4 regions of the Thalassolituus pacificus genome follow, and region 4 is predicted to be linked to each of the others. Evidence: predicted binding sites of a transcription regulator. Region 4 holds the regulator's gene; each other region holds the start of a gene.

Region 1 (5,813 bases), on a different contig from region 4:
ACCAGCACGATTAATACCGCTGCAGCAATGACACCGCTGGATAAAACCGTAGACGTTGCCGCCGGCGGCTGGCTGGAAAATTATTCGCGCTATCCGGTCATGATCAGCGCGCCGGTTGTCGCTTTCGCCGGACTGTTAATTACTGTGCTGATGTCCGCGGCTAACCGTGGCGCGCTGGCCTTTATCGGCAGCTCGTTGGCGGTAACCGGTATTATCTGTACCGCCGGTTTCAGTTTGTTCCCGTTTATTATGCCGTCGAGCCTTAATCCGGCGTACAGCCTGACCGTTTGGGATGTGGTGTCCAGTCATAAAACCCTCGGCATTATGTTCTGGGTGGCGATGATTTTTGTGCCCATTATTCTGCTGTATACCACCTGGGGTTATTACAAAATGCGCGGACGTTTAACCACCGCCTTTATCGAAGACAATAAATACAGCACTTACTGATACAGAATGAGTGGCCGCAGCGCGGCCACAAAGGAGATTATTTATGTGGTATTTCGCCTGGATTTTAGGGGTGTTGCTGGCCTGTTCCTTTGGTCTGATTAACGCCATGTGGCTGGAAATGAATGAAAATTTTGATCGCGACGCGGATCTGAAAGAGTAAGTCATGAACGCACCGGTGGATTATAAAACTTACGGCCCGCTGTATGCGGGCTGGGCGCGGGCGCTGTCATTACTGGCGGCGCTGGGCTTATCGGGATTATTGCTGGCGGTGCCGCATGTGGTGGCCAGTGAAACCATGAATATTGATCATGGCCTGCTGTCTCTGTGTTTATGGGGGATCAGTGCCGGTTTTGTGCATGGTGTGGGCTATGTACCGGAAATGAAAATCTGGCGGCTGCTGTTCAGCCCTTATGTTGGCTGGCCACTGATGCTGGTCTGTGGCTGGTGGTGGATTGCCTGACAGCTGTCAGTACTAATACATTCCTGTATGCTTATTCGGAAATGCGAAAGGAGAACTGACATGGCATTAAGCAAAGACGATTTATTGGCTGAAGCACGCACCGCTGTTAATCCGGTGGATGCCGCCGCCGCTGAAGCATTGTTGGCACAAGGCGCGGTGGTGCTGGATGTGCGTGAACCGGCGGAGTTCGATATGGGCCACTTGCCCGGTGCGGTTAATGTACCGCGTGGCGTACTGGAATTTCGCGTGGGTGATCACCCGGCATTAACCAACCCGCAGGCCGATATTCTGCTCTACTGCAAAAATGGCGGACGCAGCACGCTGGCGGCTTATACGTTGAAGCGTATGGGCTTTGAACAGGTCAAAATGCTGGTGGGCGGCTTTGACGGCTGGAGCGGCACAGTACACAAAGTTGAAGTTGACCCAAGCGTGTATCGCTGAGGAGTTGCTATGGAAATGTTAAAACGCAGTCTGGTGCTCACTGCCATGCTCAGTCTGACGCCGTTGGCGTTGGCTCAAAACACGCCTGCGACAAACGAAGCACAACTGACGCAGGAAGCGCGGATGCAGACCAAAGCCTTTGCTCAGGCGCTGCAGAAAACCCTGAAACAGGGGATTCAGTCGAGTGGCCCGGATGCAGCGATTCATTTGTGCAATACCGAAGCCCCGGTCATTGCCGCCGGGCTGAGCCAGAATGGCTGGCAGGTGGCGCGCACCTCAACAAAAATCCGTAACCCGGACAATGTTGCCGACGCCTGGGAACAGCAAACGCTGGAAGATTTTGCACAGCGGCTGCAGGCCGGTGAAGACCCGATGAGCATCGAAGCCACGACCCTTGCGGATGGCGAATTTCGCTATATGAAAGCCATTCCGACCGCACCGCTGTGCCTGACGTGTCACGGCGCGCAGCTGGCACCATCGGTAACCGCCAAGCTGGACGAGTTGTATCCTGCCGATCAGGCGCGCGGATTTAACGTGGGTGATCTGCGCGGCGCTTTCACATTACGTAAAACACTGGAGCAATAACGTGTCAGAACACCGGATTGATATTCGCTGGGAAAAACAGGGTGAGTTTTCCCATGAGGGGTTTGAACGCCGCCACAATATTCAGTTTTTACCGCAGGTCAGTCTGGCTGCTGGCGGCGCGGGTAATGATTTTGGCGCGGACCCCGAACAGATGCTGGCGGCGGCGATGGCCAGCTGTCATATGCAGACCTTTCTCGCCTTAGCGGCTAAAAAGCGCCTGCAGGTATTGTCGTATGAAGATTCGGCGGTGGCAGAAATGGCACAGCGCGAAGATGGTAAATTCTGGGTGTCGTGTATCCGCCTGAATCCGAAAGCGGTATTCGGCGGCGATAAGCAACCGGATGAGGCGGCGGTGCTGGCGATGCATGATAAAGCGCATCAGCATTGTTTTATTGCCAATTCCACCACCAGCGACGTTCAGGTTAATCCGCAGTTCTGAATACGGATGGTAAGGCGCCGGTTTTTCCTTGCCGGATGATCTGCGTCGCGTTTTAGCGTTAAGATTCGGCTACTCTTTTACGTAACCCGTTTTTATAAAGCGGCTTACCCGACGGTGCTGAACTGAGCTTTGATGATTCTCTCTTTTTCTAAAATGGTCGGCCTTTCCGGCGTTGATAACAACGAAAATGCCCGCGCCCGGCGCATCGGCCGCATGTTTGAATGGCCGATGATTCTTATCGCCTTCTGGATTGTGTTCGAGTGGTATCTCGAAGCCCGCGCCGATGGCCCACTGCCATACACCTACATTACCGACTGGTTTCTGTGGACGTTTTTCCTGCTGGAAACGCTGGTGCTGACCGCCGTGGTCGACGATAAAGCGCGCTACTTACGTAATAACTGGAGCAATCTGGTGATTGTGATTGCCGGTATGCCGTTGCTCTGGCAGGCCTTTCCTCACGCCGGTGGATTACGCGCATTGCGACTGTTGGCGATGTTCACCATGTTGATGAATATGTCCGGCTCGTTCCAGAAAATTATGGGAAGAAATCATCTGGGGCCAACGCTGATGGTGAGTTTTATCATCATCATTATGGCCGGCACCTTAATGGCTGTGATTGATCCCAATGTGCAGACACCGATGGATGGTATCTGGTGGGCCTGGGTGACGGTGACGACGGTCGGTTATGGCGATATTGTGCCGGGCAGCACCGCCGGGCGTTTATTCGGATCGGTGCTGATTCTGATGGGTATTGGCTTATTTTCGATGATGACCGCCAGCTTCTCAGCGTTCTTTATGCAGCAGGAAGAAGAGGATCTGATCGCCAAAGAAACGGCGAATGCCGACCGGCTGGCTAAAATGGAAAGCCGTATGGAGCAGCTGGAAACCAAACTGGATCAGCTGCTGACCATTGCCCTGGAAGCTGAGCAGCAACGCCGTGAACAGGGACGCGACCTGGATGGTGGCGAGCGTTAATCAGTCTGTTCTGCGCACTGGATACATTGGGTTGTGTAAGGAACGGCCTGCAGGCGTTTTTCGTCGATGGTATTTCCACATTCGCTGCATTCGCCATAAATACCTGCATCCAAACGTGTCAGAGCCTGATTGATCATCGTGATCTCGTGTAAAGATTCACCGGCGATGGCGTGCAGAACATCATCATTTTCCCGTTCGACCGCCTGCTCGGCAAAATCCGCCGACAGTGGCTCATCGCGGTGACTGGCATCACGCTCAACCTTACTGGCGCGGTTTTCCAGCATGGCTTTACGCTGTGTTAAGACTTGTCTGACGGCGCTGGTATCCATATCACTTTCCTTTGTTAGCTTTACTTTAGGCTAGGCCAGTGGTTGGCTTTTCACCTTGATGTGTATCAGGAAGGCAGCATTCTCTGCCGCCGGGCGCGGGCCAGTTGGCCTACACTGTGGCTGTTGAATGGCGGCGAGAGCAGACATGGAAGAACCCCTGTTTCTTAACGATCCCTATCAGGCTTTGGGTCATAAAATGCATTTTATGCAGCGTATCGAACGCCTTTACCGCGTGTTACGCGAGCAGTATGAAGGCATTCAGCGTTTTGCTCTGGTGCTGTACAACGACGATGACGGCCTGCTGTCGACCTTTATTTATGAAAGCGACGATGCCTCACCGTTGCTGGGTTACAGCGTCGGTCTTGATGATGTTCCGTCATTGCGCGAACTGGCCGAAAAACCGGCGGTGCGTGTGGTGAATGATATGCGCTGCTTCCGCAATACACGCTGGTCAGCTCATACCGAGGCTCTGTTATCACAGGGGTATCGTGCCAGCCTGACGATGCCGGTGTTTAACGATGGAGAATTACTGGGTTTTCTGTTTCTCAATTCATTACAGCGCGATTATTTTTCTGAACAGAAAATTGCCTACTGCAATCTTTGGGCGCACCTGATCGCTCAGCTGTTGGTGCGTGAGCAGGATGCCGTTCGCCGCATGCAGGCGCTGGTAAATTTTGCCACCGATGTCAGCGGCCGGCGTTCAGTTGAAACCGATGCGCATGTACGGCGCATGGCGGCTTATGCGCGTATGATTGCCCGTTCGCTGCAGAAAACACTGCAGTTAAGTGATGCCTTTATCGAATACTTGGCTTTGTTTGCGCCACTGCATGACATTGGCAAAATAACGATTCCGGACAGTATTCTGCACAAAGCCGGCCCTCTGAGCAGCGATGAATTTGAGCGCATGAAAACGCATGTAAAAGAGGGGCGCGACATTGTTGATCAGGCGCTGGCACACTTTTCTTTGGGTGATATGGAGCATACGGAAATGTTGCGTAATATCGTTCAGTTTCATCATGAAAAGTTGAATGGCAGCGGTTATCTGGGCGCACAGGGGGATGATATTCCGCTGGAGGCGCGCATTATTGCTGTTGCCGATATTCTCGATGCGTTGCTGAACCGACGCAGTTATAAAGAAGCGTGGCCACAGGAAAACGTCTTTGCTGAGCTACAGAGAATGGCGGTAGCGCACGAACTCGACCAGGCTTGTGTGGATGCGGTATTGCAGCATCCACAACAGATTGATGATATTCAGCGGCGTTATCCGTCCTGACGTTCCAGTAATTCAATCGCCAGGCGGACGAAATCTTTCGAACTGAGCAGGCCAATCAGATGATTGTCGCTGTCGGTGACCAGCAAGCAGCCCTGGCGGCTGTTACGCAATTGTTGCCCGGCGGTGGTCAGTGGCATATCAGCCGGAATGGTTTGTACGTCAGTGTTTATGCAGGAGCGCAGGGTTGTCTTGGCCAGATACGTCTGCATGTTATGCGCGCCGAATTTATCGGTAATGCGGAACGCTTCGGTTAAAAACTCTTTCTGGCTGAGCAGGCCAAAAATTTTCCCTTCTTCATCGACCACCGGAATATGACGGATCTGATGGCGCCCCATGGTTTGTTCGGCATCCTGCAGGGTATCGTCAGGTAAGTGGGTAAGCAGTTCGCGGGTCATCAGGTCGCTGACCAATTTCATATCATGTTCCTGTAGAAAGTCCGGATTGACGGCGTTAGCGCCCATCCCGGAGTGGTTGTACTCTGTTTATCAGTAAAGCAGGAAATAGCCGGAGTGCTATGCTGAGACTACTTAAAGGAGGGTGGCATGAGCATCAATAATCACATTCGTAATTACTATGAGCAGCTGGTTGCGGAAGAGATTCTGCGTCGTCTGCATGGCCAGACGCCGGAGGTCAGCATTGAGCATATGGCAGACATTGCCTGTGTTGCGCTGAATCGCCTGCCACCACGCTATATCCGCTTTGAAGTGGATATGGCGTTTTTCATGACACCGGACGAATTGGTGCAGACCAATAACAGTGTTATCAAGGCCGTCGACGAGGCCATTACCTTCGTTGCCGAGCACCGGCGTGAAGAATAATAACGTCCGTTTCTTTACATAATGTAAAGAAACGGTTCAGCTGCTT
Region 2 (5,813 bases), on a different contig from region 4:
TGTTTACCCGGTTAGAGCAGCAGCAACCACGGCGTTTGTATCAGGTTTATATTGAGCGAATCGCTGATCTGCGCCAGCAGGTATTACCTGAAGACTGGGATGGTGTCTTCCGCCATACCGCGAAGTAAGGCGGAAAAGCCGGTTTAACTGGTACAGCCGAGGCCTCTGTCCGCTCCGGTTACTGTGTTGTTGATGTTGACTGTTGTTGCCAGATCACAATGCCGCCAGCGCTGTCGCCATTGGTGTCGATCAGCTGGAAACTGCCAGTAAAGGCACCCGCATCGGGGGCAACCAGCACGCCATTGAACTGGCTGGCGCTGGCGTCCAGCTCGGCGTTTTCGCCGTGATAGCCACTGTTGAACAGCATCTCAGCCGACGCACTGTTACGGCCATTACGGTTAATTGAACCGGTAAAATCAGCGTTCCAGAAATTTCCGCCAACGCTCTGGCTGTCGCCACGGGGATCGGCGTATTCCGCGCTCAGGAAGCCATTACTGATGGCGCCATCACTGAAATCGAGATCAAAACTGCCGCTGGCACTGAGCAGGTTGTTGCCCTGACTGTCGATACCGATGGCCTGATTGCCATTGAAAGAAACAACGCCGGAGGTCGGAATGTTGCCTTCCGGAACCGGATTTGCGATCACCCAAAGTACAGGCGACTGAATCACCGTGACGGCCAGCGAATTATCGTCCAGTTGTTGGGTTACCGGGACTTCGGTAGTGCCGTTCCAGATTCCCCATTCAATGCCGGCGATGCCGGTCAGCATCTCTGCTGATGCGCCCTTATAGCGTGTAATGTCGGTACCGTTGTCGTTGTCGACAGAAACAAACACCGGCTCTCCGCGACCATCCTTGAACGCCGATGCCGTCACCACCTGACCGTTCACAATAATGCTGCCGATGTGGTTGCTGTTCATTAATGCCGTATATTCTTCCGCAGTCAGGCGTATGTCCGGCGATTGTGTGTTGTGAACCAGATTACCGGATTCCTGCAGGGTTTCTTCTGTACCGCTGTCGGCGTCCTGATCCAGCGGCCCCGGTATTTTACGGTTATCTGTGCGGTCATTCATGCCGGTTTGGGAAGCGGATGTAGTGGCCGGATCCGGTGGCGGCAGGTTGCTGCTGTCCTGAGTATCATCTCCCGCAATAGCATCGTCGTCCGGGATTGCGGATGAGGTATCGGCACTGTCCAGTTCCTGTGGCGCTTCCAGCATTCCCTGAAAGCCGCTGTTGCCAAGTTCGCCGAAGTTGAAATCGGCATCCTGGCCGAGGTTAAAACTGCCCTGTGACGATGACAGGGTAATGCCGCCTTTCCAGACGCCGGCGATCAGTTTGCCCTTCGCCAGCAGGGTGGTGTACATGGTGCCGCGGATACCAATGCTGGCGACCGGCGTGTCGACCCGATAAGCCTCTTTGTTACCCTTGCCGATGGTACCGGTCAGCGTGCGGAAGCCGCCTTCGACCAGTTCCATCAGTGCTTTTTCACCTTTGCCATCGGCGTCAGCCTCCTGGTAGGCATGAATGCTGAGCTTACTGTCTGATTGCAGTGCCAGAAGGGCGTTATCAATAAAGCGGATCTGCACGCGGCTGCCGGCGCCGGTGCTGATGGTATCGTTAATATAAATTTCATCCCGGCGTTTCAGGTTGCGACTGCTGCCGTCGGCGGCCTGAGCACTTACATCGCCTTTTACCATAATGATGTGGCCGGCCAGCTCGGCGGCGCGTACCGACGTCTGCCAGAGCATCAGTGTCAGTATCATCAGTGCCTGCAGTGGCCAGGCAGAGCGCATAATTCGGTGCATGATGGTCTCCATCAGAATGTCAGATTGACGCCCGCTTCCAGCAGCGTGCGGTCATACTCGTATAAGGGAAGATTGCTGTCGTATTGAACGTGGCTGAGCTGGGTGTAAAACGTCAGCGTTGGCAGCAGGGTATAGCCGTAACCCACCATGGCCTGAGTCATTTGTTCGGCGCGGGTTTCACCACCGGCCAGCAAATTGTCCGCGGGGATTTCGCCCTGAAACTGGTAATCGCGCAGAATCAGGCTGGCATACAGGCTGTTGTGAATATTCAGCAACTGCTGGGCATTGATATTCAGTCCCAGCGTATCCCGTGCCTGATAATCCTGTTCGCCATCATCTGTGGCTAATACCAGAGCGAATTGGACAGAAAACTGCTCCGCCGAGAAGGCGGCACCAAGCTGCGTTTCTGCCTGCAGCAGATCAAGATCGTTATTGCGCAGGTTATCCTGATCACTCAGCGTCAGACTGGCCTGAGTCTGCCATTGAGGAGCGAGCCGGTAATGCCATTCGATATTGGCGGATAACTCTGACAGCAGGTCGTCCCCTCCCAGCCAGTAATGGCTGTAACGGCCTCCGAGGCGAAGGTTATGACGACCGCGGATGGCACGCATACCACCACTGGCATAAAGGTTATCCAGATCGAACAGGTCATCGGCGGCATTGTCTTTACGACTGGCGCCCAGTTGCAGATCCAAGGCGCTGCGCCGGGTTAGCGGGCTGATATAGCTGCCCTGAGCGCGCAGTTGATAGTAGCCACTGCCTTGGGCGCGCTGATCACGACTCAGCCTGGCGGTCAGCAGACCATCCAGCAGATCGACCTCGTTCAGATCGGTAGCGGTGTTGTAATTGGAATCATAACCGCCGCTGGCCGAGACAAAGCCACCCCATGAAGGAAAGACCGCCTGACGCTGCTCCTGAATACGTTGCAGGAATTCCCCGATAGTCTGCTGCACCTGCGCGGGCGGATTGCTGCTTTGCACCTGGAGGAATTGCTGCTCGGCGGCATCGTAGTTGCCCAGATAGTAATACGCGCGGGCTAATTCCAGCCGATAACGGGCGACACTCGGGTAATTGCTGTTCAGGCGCTCAAAGCTGAACAGGGCTTCGTTAAAATAGCCGAGTTGGGCGGCACTGAAGCCGTAATAGAAATCAAATGACGGATCGCCTTCATAAAGACTGAGCAGCGGTTTAGCCAGCTGATAGGCGGCGAGATAATCCTGATTGTGAATCAGAACGGCCAGTTGCTGGTTGGTCTGCTCCAGCGTGACAAGCTTCGGTGCGGTGGCAAGCTTCGGCGTTGTGCTGTTGTTGGCTGCAGGTTGGGCGTCTGAGGTTGTTTCTTCTGCCTGCAGGGCAGAGGCAGAGAACAATAATCCGCACAGCAACAGCCGCGAGGCTGCTTGTGGTGTAGGTCCTTTCACCTTGCCCAGTCCTTTATGATCACCAATTGCCATAGTTTGCACTGCCTGACGATAAATACCAATCTTTGAGCCTGTGTGGATAAGGAATAAAGCCGGCTTAAGCTGACAGCAGAAGCGCCAGAGCGATGGTATCTGGCGTTTGGGTCAACAGTGACAAGCCCGGCATCAGCCTGCGCGTCGTCCTGCTATTGATGGCGCGGCAAAAAGCCGGAGCAGGAAAGAGCAAATAGCCGCTGATTTCTCTGCCGATCCGGCACTTGCTGGAACAGCAAAGTTCGCACCAGTAGTCATATTAACAGTATGGTTATTTGACGTGCGTCAAGCTCGTGATCAACCGCCCTCAGCGGCGTTTTTTTCGTTGATTTGTATCAATTCTGACCAACCAGCCCTTGCTAAAGTGACTTCATACCAAGCGCAATGAAGCAGCCGCTGCCGCCATTGCCACAACCGAACGGCACTGCCCAACTGAGAGGTGAGCATTATGTTTATGGATGAAGTTGTATTTTCCGGTCTGATTATTGTTGCCCTGACCTGCGCCTTCTTTGGCGGTGTGTATTGGGCTGTGAAGAAAGATATCGAAAAACACGGCACTGGCGAATAAGTCACGCTGTACCGCTTTCGTTTTACTGTTTCTGCGCTGAGTACCTTGCCTCTGGGCCTGACATCTGTAGTCATGGCCCCTTTTTTTGTCTGTGCGTTGTATAACTTCAGTTCAACTGGTGTGCTGCCAGCAGCAGTGGTTGACGGATATTCAGTTGATTGAGACGTTCGATCACCGCATTCAGATCCTCGCCTTCCGGCACCGGCCCGATACGGACCTTGTGCAAACCTGTGCCACCATCCTGAGTACTGATATTGACCGGCCAGGTCATGGGCGCTAATGAGCGTTGCAGGCTCTCCTGTAAGCGGCGTGCAGCTGCCGCATCGGATAGCGCACTGACCTGAACCCAGCGAACACTGTGCGCGTGCGGTGGTTTAACAATTTCGACTTCGACCTGCGCGGTGCCCATCTTATTAATGCCGAGCTTTACCGCCGCCGCGTAAGACAGATCGATAATCCGTCCTTCATGGAAAGGCCCGCGATCGTTGACGCGGACAATAATGGATTGACCATTGTCCACACGTGTCACTCGCACATAGCTGGGCAGAGGCAGGGTTTTATGGGCGGCGGTGAATTGGTAAACATCATAAATTTCACCGTTGGACGTGCGGTGACCATGAAATTTCATGCCGTACCAGGAAGCAATGCCGCGCTCTTTGTAATTATCGGCGCTGTCCATTACCTGATATTCCTTACCGAATACCTGATAACTGCGTGGATTACCCATGCTGCTGCGCGGCTCGGTTTTGGGTTCCGGCTCCGGCAGTTTATGGATGTCCGCAAGTGCAACCGGAGTGAAATCGTTGGCGTGCTGGTAACGTGAGGTGGCGCAGCCTGCCAGCACCAGGGTCAGCGCCAGCAGTAAAGTCGCCGCTTTCAACGCAGCGCCTCACTTAATTGATAGACCGCCATGGCATACATACGGCTGTGGTTGTAGCGCGTGATGACGTAAAAATTGTGCTCGCCGAGCCAGAATTCAGCGCCGACTTTTCCTTGCAGACGAATCAGGTTTGCTGAGCGCTCATCGGCGATTTTGCTGGTTGGCTCAACGCCCAGTGCTTTTAATTCAGCCACGGTCCACTTGGGTTTCAGGCTGTCGTTGATGATGGCTTCGTATTCTTTACCCGTTACGCGTACGCGTTGGGTTACCGCTTCACCGTTGCGCCAGCCGTGGCGTTTAAAGTAATTGGCGACACTGAAAATCGCATCGGCCGGATTTCCCCAAAGATCGCGTTTGCCATCGTTGTCGGCATCAACGGCATAATGCAGGAAGCTAGTGGGAATAAACTGACCGTATCCCATGGCACCGGCATAAGATCCTTTGATGTTGGCCGGATCAATTTCTTCATCGCGAGCCAGGGCAAAAAACGCCTTTAATTCGCGCCAGAACAGGGGGCGTTGCGGATAATCAAATGCCAGCGTTGCCAGCGAGTCGAGTACGCGATAATTCCCCTGGCGGGTGCCGTAAAATGTTTCTACACCAATGATGGCGGCGATAATGTGTTTATCAACACCAAATTTTTGCTCTGCCTGTTGCAGCAGTTCGGCATGTTCCTGCAAAAACGCTTTACCTGCGGAGATGCGTTTTTTGGTCAGAAAAATATCCTGATACTCGTCCCACTCTTTTACTTTTTCAGCCGGACGGGCAATCGCTTCCAGCACAGAATCGAGTTTTTCGGCGTGGCTCAGCCAGGTACGGATTTCCGCCGGGTCTACTTTGTATTCTTTGCTGGCTTCGGCAATAAACTCTTCGCTGCGCGGGTGCTGATCGTACGCTGCCGAAACGGGCAACGCGGCACATAACAACAGTGTGCTGCTCAGCTTTGTCAGAGTGTCGCGAAAAATGCGCATAAATTTTTATCCTAATTCTGCCGGTGGGTATACATAGACATAATTAATCCGAAAGCCGTCAACAGACTGACTACCGAGGTGCCACCGTAGCTCACCAACGGCAAGGGTACGCCGACCACTGGTAATATGCCACTGA
Region 3 (5,813 bases), on a different contig from region 4:
TGGATTCTGCCCACAATTACTGATTGCCGATTATCGCATGCCAGGAAAATACAATGGCTGTGACTTTGTGTCTGTGATCCGCTCGGTTATTGCGGATGTGCCGGCTTTGATTGTTACTGGAGATACCAGTGATGACGTCGTCAATGAATTCCGCCGCCTGCAGCTGGATTATCTGCACAAGCCCATCAAGCCTGCGCAGCTGAGAATGTTGGTGTCGCGCATACTGCGGCGCGATGAAGAGCAGAAAAGCGCACTGAGTGGCAATAAGGCTCGCTGACAGTACGGTCAGCGTTGTCTTGCGGCCTGCCGTATCTGAACTAGTCTTTAACCAGTTATTGTTCTGCAGGTTAATGATTATGGTTGCTTATTTTCTGGTCGGTATGGCGCTGGCATGTCTGCTTTGTTACGGCGCTTACTTCCTGTTGCAGGTAAAGGTTCTGGATGAAACGCTCACGATGGATGACGGCAAGGGCTATTTTCTGGTAGCCTGCATCCTGATTGGTTTTGTCGTCAGCGTTACCTGCTTCTATGTTGGGCAAACGCTGGGTTACGACCAGCAGGAAGACACCTCGACTATGATGGCCCTGGCCATCCTGCTCGATATCATGGTCACCATGCTGACCCTGATTTACGGTCTGGTGAAGTTCCGCGAGCCGGAACATTACTGATCAAAGCACAGCCAGCACAGATACCTGAACCGCCGCTTGCAGCCCTGCAAGCGGCGGTTTCTTTTACTGTGCCGGCGGGCGCCATCTCTGTACCGGTCCGGGCTTTGCCTGAGTTACCGGCCGGATCATAATTCATACAGGATTATGACTTGCGGAAGGATCTTCCTTCCTATAGAATGCCGCCCTCTTTTCGAATCAACATGCCCTTAAAGGCGAGAAATTGATGAAAACATACAGCGCGAAACCCGAAACCGTAAAACGTGAGTGGTTTGTAGTTGATGCAGCTGAACAGACGCTGGGTCGCCTGGCCACTGAGGTTGCTCGCCGTCTGAGAGGCAAGCACAAGCCAGAATACACTCCACACGTTGATACCGGCGATTACATCGTTGTTATCAATGCAGACAAAGTAAAAGTTACCGGTAATAAAACCAGTGACAAGATGTACCATCATCACACTGGTTACCCAGGTGGTCTGAAGTCTATTTCTTTCGAGAAACTGATCGACCATAAGCCTGAAATGGTAATCGAACTGGCCGTTAAAGGTATGCTTCCAAAGAATCCTTTAGGTCGTGCCATGTACAAAAAAATGAAAGTTTATGCTGGTAGCGAGCATCCGCATACCGCTCAGCAGCCGCAAGAACTGAAACTGGGATAATATGATGGCAGTCACTCAATACTATGGTACCGGTCGTCGTAAGACTTCCACAGCTCGTGTGTTCCTGCGTCCTGGTACAGGCAGCATTGTCGTTAACAAACGTCCTCTGGATGTTTACTTCGGTCGTGAAACCGCTCGCATGGTTGTTCGTCAGCCACTCGAACTGACTGAAAGCCTGACCAAGTTTGACGTTATTGTTAACGTCAACGGCGGTGGTGGTAACGGCCAGGCCGGTGCTATCCGTCACGGTATTACCCGTGCGCTGATGCAATACGACGAAACTCTGCGTCCTTCTCTGCGTGCAGCGGGTTATGTTACCCGTGATGCTCGTGAAGTTGAGCGTAAGAAAGTGGGTCTGCGTAAAGCACGTAAGAAACCACAATTCTCCAAGCGTTAATTCGCTCGAAGGATACAAAAAGAAGCGTTCATTGGCTTATGTCAATGGACGCTTTTTTTATGTCCAAAACCCCATGTTCTGTGGGTTTTTCAGGTTGTTTCCACCTCCCAATTTCTTTACTATGTGCGCCGCTCTGTATGCTACGCTGGGTCTGTGCAAAAAAAGTACAACAGGCTCCTGACCTTGTAGCACAAAAGAATTTTTTTGATGGGAGAAGATGGTAATGAGTCAAGACGGCGTGAATAAAAGTCGGCGTACTCTGCTCGTAGGCGCTACAGCCGGCGTCGGTGCTGTCGGCGCTGGCTTTCTCGCAGTACCCTTCGTGAAATCTTGGTTGCCAAGTGAGAAGGCGAAAGCAGCAGGTGCTCCGGCAAAAGTCGATATCAGCAAAATTGAGCCGGGTGCGATGCTCACCGCCGCATGGCGTGGTAAGCCGGTGTATATTGCCCGCCGCACTCAGGAAACTCTGGATAATTTACCGGCACTTAACAGTCGCCTTAAAGATCCGGATAACAGCGTAAAAGAACAGCAGCCAGCTTACGCCGACAATATCCATCGCTCACGTAAACCAGAATTTATTGTTCTGCTGGGTGTGTGTACTCACCTGGGTTGTGCGCCGAAATACTTCGCTGAAGTTCAGCCGGAAACGTTCGATGCAAACTGGCAGGGTGGTTGGTTCTGCCCATGTCACGGTTCCCGCTTCGACCTGTCTGGTCGTGTATTCAACGGCTCACCGGCAGCCACCAATCTGATTGTTCCTCCTTATTCCTTTGAGGGTGAAAACATTCTGGTGATCGGTGTCGACGAGGAGAACGCTTAATGAGTAAGCAGCAAAACACTCTGATGGGCTGGATTGACGACCGTCTGCCGGTCACCCAGACCTATGAAAAGCATATGTCTAAGTACTATGCGCCGAAAAACTTCAACTTCTGGTACTTCTTTGGCGTTCTGTCAATGATGATGCTGGCCAACCAGATCCTGACCGGCGTCTGGCTGACCATGAACTTCATTCCGAGTGCAGAAGGCGCTTTCGCCTCTGTTGAATACATCATGCGTGATGTTGAGTGGGGCTGGCTGATCCGTTACCTGCATTCCACCGGTGCTACCTTCTTCTTTATTGCCGTTTATCTGCACATGATGCGTGCGATTCTGTACGGTTCATACCAGAAGCCACGTGAGCTGATCTGGATCTTCGGTATGTTGATTTATCTGGCTCTGATGGCGGAAGCTTTCATGGGTTACGTGCTGCCATGGGGACAAATGTCTTACTGGGGTGCGCAGGTAATTATTTCTCTGTTCTCGGTTATTCCTTTTGGTATCGGTGATGCACTGACTGAATGGATTCGTGGTGACTTCCTGATTTCCGGTGCCACCCTGAACCGTTTCTTCGCCCTGCACGTGGTTGCGGTACCTCTGGTGATCGTCATGCTGGTAGTTCTGCACTTGCTGGCACTGCACGAAGTGGGCTCCAATAACCCGGATGGCGTTGATATCAAAAAACTGAAAGACGAAAACGGTAAGCCGCTGGATGGTATTCCATTCCACCCTTACTACACCGTGCATGACCTGGTGGGTATTGTCGTCTTCCTGATGATTTTCTGTACTGTGCTGTTCTTCTTCCCTGAAGGTAATGGCTTCATGCTGGAATACGCGAACTTCGAGCCTGCTAACGGCCTGAAAACTCCGGCACACATTGCTCCTGTTTGGTACTTCGGTGCGTTCTACGCCATCCTGCGTGCAGTACCGGATAAGCTGCTGGGCGTTATTGCCATGGCCGCTGCGATTGCCGTTCTGTTTGTTCTGCCATGGCTGGATCGCAGCCCGGTTAAGAGCTGGCGCTACAAAGGCTGGATCAGCAAAGTATTTATTGTTGTCTTCGCCGTAGCCTTCGTTGAACTGACCTGGCTTGGTACTCAGCCAGCGAACGACCTGAATACTTTCCTGGCTCGTTTCTGCTCAGTTATTTACTTTGGTTTCTTCCTGCTGATGCCGTTCTACACCCGCATGGAAAAAACCAAACCAGTACCAGAGCGCGTAACCGGGGGCCACTGATAATGAAAAAAGTATTCGCGTTAATTGCCGCATTTATTCCAGCTTTTGCTATTGCGGCCGGTGCCGATGTGCATCTGGATAAGCACCTGACAGACCTGAAAGACACTGCCTCTTTGCAGCGTGGTGCTCAGACCTTTGCTAACTACTGCATGGGCTGTCACTCTCTGGAGCACGCCCGCTTTAACCGTGTTGCCCGCGACCTGGGTATTCCGGAAGAGCAGATGAAAGAGAATCTGATTTTTGCCGATAAGCAATTCGGTGAACTGATGACCATCGGTATGCACAAAGAAGACTCCAAGCGTTGGTTCGGTGCTACACCTCCGGATCTGACTCTGGTTGCCCGTGTACGTCGCCCGGATTGGGTATACACCTACATGCGCAGCTTCTACGAGGATCCAAACCGTCCTTGGGGCGTCAACAACGCCGTATTTAAAGACGTTGGTATGCCACACGTATTGGCTGGCCTTCAGGGTCGTCAGGTAAAAGGTACCGCCCAGGTTGCTGTTGGTTTTGATACCCTGACGGGTCAGGAAATCACCGAAGAGCACGAAGGTGTCCTGTATCTGGCCGAAGAAGGCACCCTGTCTGCTGAAGAGTACGACAAAGTTGTGTACGACCTGGTTAACTTCCTGGTGTACATGGCGGAGCCAATTGCCGTTGAGCGTGAGCGCATCGGCTGGTGGGTACTGTTATTCCTGGCAATCTTCTTTGTTCCTGTATATATGCTGAACAAAGAATACTGGCGCGACGTTAAGTAAGTCGTCCGGCAGTTGATTGCCTGCACAGCCCGTCCGCGTTTGCGGCCGGGCTATCTTTGTTTTTGGGTTTGCTAAGAGGTAAGGAAATTATGGGGGTTGTGGCTAAACGCTCTTCCATGACGTTCTATTCGGATGCGTCAGATCATTACAGTCACCGTGTACGTATCGTACTGGCTGAAAAAGGGGTGGCGGTAGAAATTCATGACGTCGATCCTGACAACAAGCCAGAAGATCTGGCATCACTGAACCCATACAACTCGCTGCCGACACTGGTAGATCGCGATCTGGTTCTGTACGAGCCCAACGTGATGATGGAGTACCTCGACGAGCGCTTCCCGCACCCGCCGCTGTTACCGGTTTACCCGGTTGCCCGTGCGCAAAGCCGTTTGTGGATTAACCGTATCGAAAAAGACTGGGGTGGGCTGATTGACACCATCCTGAATGGTAAAGGCAAAGACGTTGAAGCTGCCCGTAAGCAGCTGACCGACAGTCTGATTGCAACCAGCCCGATTTTTGCAGAACTGCCCTATTTTATGAGCGAAGAGTTCTCCATCGTTGATTGCTGCGTTGGCCCGATCCTGTGGCGTCTGCCGGTACTGGGTATCGAATTGCCGGAGAAATCCTGCAAGCCGATGCTGCAATATATGGAGCGTCTGTTCGAGCGTGAATCGTTCATCGCCAGCTTGTCTGAAGCTGAGCGGGAAATGCGCGACTGATGAGTAATACCATGACCCCCAGCCGTCCGTATTTAATGCGGGCGCTGAATGAGTGGATTCTCGATAATCAGTGCACACCCTACGTGTTGGTTGATGCCTTATTACCCGACGTTCAGGTTCCGCAGGAATATGTGAACAACGGGCAAATTGTGCTGAACATCAGCCCTGGTGCGGTGCAGAACCTGCTGATCGACGAAAGCGGCTTATCGTTTAATGCCCGCTTTGGTGGTGTTCCGATGGCGGTATTCGTTCCAGTGATCGCCATTCTGGCGATTTACGCACGCGAGAATGGCCAGGGTATGGTGTTTGGTTCTGAAGCCGGAGCACCAGACCCGGATGATCCGGTTCCGCCGAAGAAAAAGCCCACTGCGGAGACTCCGCCCAGTGGTGCAAGACCTTCGCTGAAGGTTGTGAAATAAATCGACCAATATCGACCCTGATATTGGTTGTAAAAACCGCCGCAAGGCGGTTTTTTTATGCCTGACGACATTCAGATACTGCGTGATCATGATTTTACGGTGCTCCTGATCGCGTTATTTCAGCGAAATTAATGCACTTTTGGCAACT
Region 4 (5,813 bases):
GTTGTTTATGAGTGAACAGGAAAAAAAGCCGCTGCCCAAACGCAGCCATCTGATTACCCCCGAAGGGGAACAGGCTTTACGCAAAGAATACGACTATCTGTGGCGAACCGAACGACCAAAGGTTACGCAGGAAGTCTCCGATGCGGCCAAGCTGGGTGATCGCTCAGAAAATGCCGAATACATTTACGGCAAACGCCGCCTGCGCCAGATCGACGGTCGTGTCCGCTTTCTGCTGAAGCGTCTGGAGATTCTGACGGTGGTGGATCGGCTGCCGGCTGATCCGCAGAAAGTCTTTTTTGGTGCCTGGCTGGAACTCGAAGACGATGAGGAAAACATCCACCGCTATCGTCTGGTGGGCGAGGACGAAATTGACCTCAAGCGCGGCTATATCAGCGTCGATGCGCCGCTGGCGCGGGGGCTATTAGGTAAGCGCATTGATGACGAAGTGACCGTGCGCCTGCCGAAAGGTGAGGAGACCTTTTACATTCTCAGTGTGTGTTATCAGCGTCCGTCGTGGGATGCCGGCGGCAGTAATCAGGCGGTGTTTTCGGCTTGAGGCCGGGCATCATCAGGCAGAGCGCTGAGACAGATCGCTGCTAGGCTTAATGGCAGGAGGATCATTATGACATTAGCACGCGTTATTACCGTTTTGCTGCTGTTCTGGCCGATGGCTGCTGCTGTTAAAGCTGCGGACGTTACAGCCAACGCTGAGTCTGCGGCCGAAGAGGGCGAAACCTGGCCCTTTGCCGGCGTGTATAAAATGCCGGTCTGGATTGATCAGGTGCAGCGGGTCTGCCCGTGGAAGTCCGATGCCGGAGAGGGATATATCCGTGTCGTCCGCACTAATTTCAAAGGTCCGCACGGTATTTATCTGCAATGGATCCGTAAAGGCATTGCCGGTAGCGAAACTCAGGCCATTTCAACGGTATGGGTAAAAGAACTGGAAGAGCAGTATCAGGTACGTCTGCAAATGCCGCAGCCGGAACTCAGCAGTGCGGCTTGTCACCTGACAGCGCTGGCGGAGTCCATCATTACCGACCGGCGCTATAAAATGGAGTTTATTGTGAAAGGGCCGGGGGATTATCAGCTGCTGGTCACCAGCATGTTGCAAGGCGGTTTGTGACCGCCTTTTCTTTTTTGCCGGCAAAAAAGCAGTCAGATCAGTCGATCTGAACCACATCCAGACGGGTAAACAGATGACCTTTGTCCTGCTTATCCTGCAGGGTGACAAAATCAAACAGCTGAGTATCACCTAATTGCGAAGGTGCCACATTACAGATAGCGGCAAAGATATTCTCGCTGCGCCCCGGCTGCTCTCTGTCCCACTGTTCCAGCATCATCTTAATGTTCTGGCGTTGCAGATTTTCCTGCGACCCGCACAGGTTACAAGGAATGATCGGGAAGCCCCGTGCCTCGGCAAATTTTTCAATGTCTTTTTCTTTGCAATAAGCCAACGGGCGGATCAGTACGTGTTTCTGATCGTCGCTTAACAGCTTAGGCGGCATCGCTTTGAGTTTTCCGCCATAGAACATATTCAGAAACAGGGTTTCGATGATGTCATCACGGTGATGGCCAAGAGCAATTTTATTGGCACCGATGCTTTCGGCAAAGCCGTACAGGGTGCCGCGACGCAGGCGCGAGCACAGGCCACAGGTGGTTTTGCCTTCCGGAATGATGTCTTTCACCACGCTGTAAGTGTCTTTTTCCACAATATGAAAATCAACGCCCAGCTCGGTCAGGTATTGCGGCAGAATATGCTCCGGAAAACCGGGCTGTTTCTGGTCCATATTCACGGCAATGATATCGAAATGAATCGGCGCGCTTTTTTGCAGGCTCAGCAGAATATCGAGCATGGTGTACGAATCTTTACCGCCGGACAGGCAAACCATAACCTTATCGCCGTCTTCGATCATGCGGTAGTCTTCAATGGCCTTGCCGACATTACGGCGCAGGCGCTTCTGCAGTTTGTTGAACTCGAGTTGCTCTTTGCGCTCGGCAGCGGATTCGATCATAAAAACACCCTGAATAATTGCGCCCGCTTTATAGCAGAATGCACCGGGTGAAGGAACCGCCTGCGCAGTTCTGGCAGTTAATTCTGTAGGGAAAGTCGCCGTCTGTGGGCGTAAGCAGAAAGGGGTATCGCCTGCTCAGGCGGCACGGTCGAGCAGGGCGCTGACTTCGGCAACGTTGGCGCAGAAGTCTTCAATGCTGACGCTGCTGCGAGGGTGGTAAAACCGCTTCCATAAGCGGGCAAGCTGTTCCGGGGTGGCTGTCTCCGGTAATACGAAATCGCCATTGCGGGCATAAATGAACCAGGCAACGGCGGTAGCATACGACAGGTTGGTGGTCAGTTCGGCGTGGGGATGATTCAGAAAGTCATGCTGACTGGCAAGGCCGCGTACGGTGCTGGCCAATTCCGGTTGTTGCGCCAGATAAGCATCCCAGACATGACGATGGGTCAGGCTGTGAATACGGTAAATGCCCAGGCCGCGTTGGCCAGCGACCTTCAGGTGAGATCCCAGCGCCGACTCCTGTGCAGCTGTCGCCAGCAGCAGAGTGCAGGCCATCGGCGCGGTTACGCCAATACGCTGCAGGGTTGGCTGGATTACCCAGCGGGTTAATTCGGTTGCGCAGATGCCCATGGTCACCTCCTTATACGTCATATCGGCTGAATGACGCTATTCTGCAATCTTAGATCAGATTGGTTTATCTGCCGCCGTTTTATACCAATTGCCAATAGAATGATTGGAAACCGGCGCCAGAAAAATAACATCCGTTCAGCCTTTACTACAGACAAAGCATTTCCCGTACCACCGTGACCTGAGTTAACGAATGAAAATACAGGCATAAAAAAACCGGTCAGTGACCGGTTTTCAACGTGCGGCTGAAGGCTGCTTATTCCTGCGGATGAACGGCACACTCTTTGTCAGTGTTCAGGCCCGCCAGCTCATAGAGCATATCGGCGTCCTGAAGGATCACTTCTTTGCCCTGAGTTTCGATCAGACCGTTTTTCTGGAAGCGGGTAAAAACCCGGCTGATGGTTTCAACCGCCAGACCCAGATAATTACTGATATCCACCCGTGACATCGGCAGGCGGAAGTGGCTGGCCGAGAAGCCGCGGCGTGAGTAACGCTGGGAAATATCAATCAGGAAAGAGGCGACGCGCTCTTCGGCGTTCTTTTTGCTGAGCAGCAACATCATGTTCTGGTCGTGACGGATTTCAGTGCCCATGGTGCGCATTAACTGTTTGCGTAAATCGGGCAGATCATCGGCCAGGGTGTCGAGTTGTTGCAGCGGAATTTCACACACGGTGGTGGTTTCCAGTGCTTTGGCGGTCAGCGGATAGTTGCCGTTATCGTAGCCGGCCAGACCGACCAGTTCTGAGGCCAGGTGGAAACCGGTAATCTGTTCTTCGCCATTACTGGCTAATGTGTAGGTTTTCAGAGCGCCGGTGCGGACCGCAAAGACGGATTGAAACGCTTCGCCTTGCTGGAACAGCAGCTGGCCTTTCTGAATCGGACGACCGCGGCGGATGATATCGTCGAGGCGCTCCATATCGGAATCGTTCAGGGACAGTGGCAGACACAGTGCATTCAGTGAGCAGGTCTGGCAGTGTGGTTGAGTGCCCCGCATGGGAGCAGGCGCAACGGGTGTCGTTTTCATGACTGATTCCTGAGTAAAACTCCAACACTGGAGTAGGTAACAAGTGCAACAGTTGCGGCTATGTTCGGCATTAGCGCGCGATCTGTCAAGAAAGCAGCCAGACCGAAGCGGCCGTCCACAGGCCAAATCCTATCAGTAATCCTCCGGCAACCTGACGCACGCGGTTATTGCTCAGAAACGGCGTCAGAACATTGGCCGCCAGTGTGCTGGCAAACAGTGCCGGCAGGGTACCCAGACCAAAGGCGAACATCGCGGCGGCTCCCAGCAAAGGCTGGCCATTTGCGGCAACCCAGCTCAGCGTGCTGTAAATCAGGCCACAGGGCAGCCAGCCCCAGAGCATGCCCAGCCACAAGCGATCAATCGCGCGTGGTGACTGCATAAAACGGCGTGTCAGAGGCTGCAGGTATTTCCAGATTCCCTGACCCAGTTGTTCGATACGGGTCAGCATTAATGACCAGCGGGCAATATACAGGCCCATCAGGATCAGCATCAGTGCCGCCAGCGTGCGCAATACCAGCATCAGCCATTGGTGCTGGCTCTGCAGCCACAGGCCGGCGCTGGCGACAATCAATCCGGCGATGCTGTAACTGAGTATGCGCCCGGCGTTAAACAGCAGAGTCACGCGCACACGTTGCGTGCCGGCGTTGCTGCCAATGGCGGCGGCAATCCCGCCGCACATTACCAGGCAGTGGCTGGAGCCAAACAGGCCGAGCAGAAACGCGGTCAGCAGCGAGAGCGGTTCAATCATGGTTTGTCGGACGGCTTATCGTCTTGTGTGTCGTTGCGCGGACGGCTGACGGGTTCATCGTCATCGAACAGAATGCGGTGGGCGGGGGATTCCATATCTTCAAATTGGCCGCTTTTCACCGCCCAGAAAAAGATCAGTACAGCAATGCCGATCAGCAGCAGAGACAGCGGTACCAGGATGTAAATGATATCCATCGATCAAACCTCAGAGGAGTCAGGAGCTGGCAAACGGTTCAGGCGCAGGGCGTTGGTAACGACCAGCAGCGAACTGAATGACATACCAATCGCTGCAGCCCAGGGCGGAACAAAACCTGCCGCAGCCACCGGCAGTGCGATGAGATTGTACAGCAAAGCCCAACCGATGTTCTGGGCAATAATACGGCGCGTCTTGGTAGCACCATCCAGAGCGGTCAGTAAGGTTTCCAGACGGCCATTGGTAAGCATGACATCGGCGTTGGTTTTGGCCAGATCGGTGGCCTCGTTAACGGCCAGAGCAATATCCGCACCGGCAAGAACCGGCACATCGTTAATACCGTCACCCACCATCATGACCCGTTCACCCGCCTGCTGCCAGGCGCGTACCGCCGCCAGTTTCTGCTCTGGCGAGACACCGGTCTGCAGATCGGTAATACCCAGTGCATCAGCCACCACCTGACCGGATGCGCCGGGGTCGCCGGTCAGCAGAGAGACAGCAATACCGCGCTGTTGCAGACCACTGACAATCGACGCCGCGTTGCGGCGCAGGCTGTCGTTCAGGCGTACCCAGGCCAGCGGCTGCTGGTCGCTGGCCAGTAACAGCCACTGACCGGCTGCGTTGCTGTCGGGTTCCGCCAGAGGGGCGGCAGGCCAGGCATAATCAGCCCGGCCAAAACGCAGGGTCAGACCGTTCCACTGGCCGCTGATACCCTGACCCGCGGTTTGTTCGGTGTTCTCTACCGCCGCGGATTTAATAGCGCGGAAGGCACGGGCAATCGGATGAGTCGAGTGCTTCTCTAATCCGGCGATCAGCGCCAGCACCTGGGTTTCATCCAGATCCGCCAGAGGTTCGACCTGCTCGAGGGTTAATTTGCCCTGGGTCAGGGTGCCGGTTTTATCGAACACCACACGGTTAATCTGTGGCAGCACTTCCAGTACATGGCCTTTGCTGATCAGCAGGCCGCGTTCGCGCAGTGCAGCTGTTGCCGCCGTCAGAGCGGTTGGCGTGGCCAGTGACAGAGCGCAGGGGCAGGTGACTACCAACACGCTGAGGGCGATAAAAAAGGCGTGTTCATTACCTTGCAGCCACCAGAAGGTGAAGACCGAACTGGAAATGATCAGCACCGCCGCAACAAAGTGGCTGGCAATTTTGTCGGCCAGCAGCGCCGCGCGCGGTTTTTCCTGCTGGGCACGATCCATCAGGCGCA

The links. The regulator FNR, encoded in region 4, switches genes on or off when oxygen is low (the NO sensors DNR and NnrR bind a similar motif). The targets are predictions, from matches to a motif close to TTGATNTANATCAA.
Region 1: a site for FNR is predicted at 3,732-3,745, ahead of NYR02_RS13405 (TraR/DksA family transcriptional regulator). Genes of this name have one in related genera too.
Region 2: a site for FNR is predicted at 3,534-3,547, ahead of ccoM (cytochrome c oxidase subunit CcoM). Genes of this name have one in related genera too.
Region 3: a site for FNR is predicted at 1,752-1,765, ahead of petA (ubiquinol-cytochrome c reductase iron-sulfur subunit). Genes of this name have one in related genera too.

The regions. Positions count from the first base shown of each region.
Region 1 covers NZ_JAOANI010000020.1:84,619-90,431, reverse strand. The annotation lists gene cydB (cytochrome d ubiquinol oxidase subunit II) at 1-447, shown strand, start outside; gene cydX (cytochrome bd-I oxidase subunit CydX) at 491-607, shown strand; gene NYR02_RS13430 (cyd operon YbgE family protein) at 611-907, shown strand; gene NYR02_RS13425 (rhodanese-like domain-containing protein) at 968-1,348, shown strand; gene NYR02_RS13420 (Tll0287-like domain-containing protein) at 1,358-1,933, shown strand; gene NYR02_RS13415 (OsmC family protein) at 1,935-2,372, shown strand; gene NYR02_RS13410 (potassium channel family protein) at 2,505-3,347, shown strand; gene NYR02_RS13405 (TraR/DksA family transcriptional regulator) at 3,344-3,676, opposite strand; gene NYR02_RS13400 (HD domain-containing phosphohydrolase) at 3,822-4,949, shown strand; gene NYR02_RS13395 (CBS domain-containing protein) at 4,937-5,365, opposite strand; gene NYR02_RS13390 (late competence development ComFB family protein) at 5,492-5,767, shown strand.
Region 2 covers NZ_JAOANI010000028.1:280,373-286,185, forward strand. The annotation lists gene NYR02_RS15945 (CHASE2 domain-containing protein) at 1-128, shown strand, start outside; gene NYR02_RS15950 (FecR family protein) at 179-1,804, opposite strand; gene NYR02_RS15955 (hypothetical protein) at 1,816-3,258, opposite strand; gene ccoM (cytochrome c oxidase subunit CcoM) at 3,707-3,826, shown strand; gene NYR02_RS15960 (septal ring lytic transglycosylase RlpA family protein) at 3,933-4,706, opposite strand; gene mltB (lytic murein transglycosylase B) at 4,703-5,677, opposite strand; gene rodA (rod shape-determining protein RodA) at 5,689-5,813, opposite strand, start outside.
Region 3 covers NZ_JAOANI010000028.1:23,647-29,459, forward strand. The annotation lists gene NYR02_RS14710 (ATP-binding response regulator) at 1-277, shown strand, start outside; gene NYR02_RS14715 (hypothetical protein) at 357-668, shown strand; gene rplM (50S ribosomal protein L13) at 892-1,323, shown strand; gene rpsI (30S ribosomal protein S9) at 1,328-1,720, shown strand; gene petA (ubiquinol-cytochrome c reductase iron-sulfur subunit) at 1,944-2,540, shown strand; gene NYR02_RS14735 (cytochrome b) at 2,540-3,772, shown strand; gene NYR02_RS14740 (cytochrome c1) at 3,775-4,530, shown strand; gene sspA (stringent starvation protein SspA) at 4,620-5,246, shown strand; gene NYR02_RS14750 (ClpXP protease specificity-enhancing factor) at 5,246-5,665, shown strand.
Region 4 covers NZ_JAOANI010000019.1:22,461-28,273, forward strand. The annotation lists gene greB (transcription elongation factor GreB) at 8-556, shown strand; gene NYR02_RS10735 (hypothetical protein) at 623-1,123, shown strand; gene ttcA (tRNA 2-thiocytidine(32) synthetase TtcA) at 1,161-2,012, opposite strand; gene NYR02_RS10745 (hypothetical protein) at 2,148-2,642, opposite strand; gene fnr (fumarate/nitrate reduction transcriptional regulator Fnr) at 2,896-3,663, opposite strand; gene NYR02_RS10755 (sulfite exporter TauE/SafE family protein) at 3,749-4,411, opposite strand; gene ccoS (cbb3-type cytochrome oxidase assembly protein CcoS) at 4,408-4,605, opposite strand; gene NYR02_RS10765 (heavy metal translocating P-type ATPase) at 4,609-5,813, opposite strand, start outside.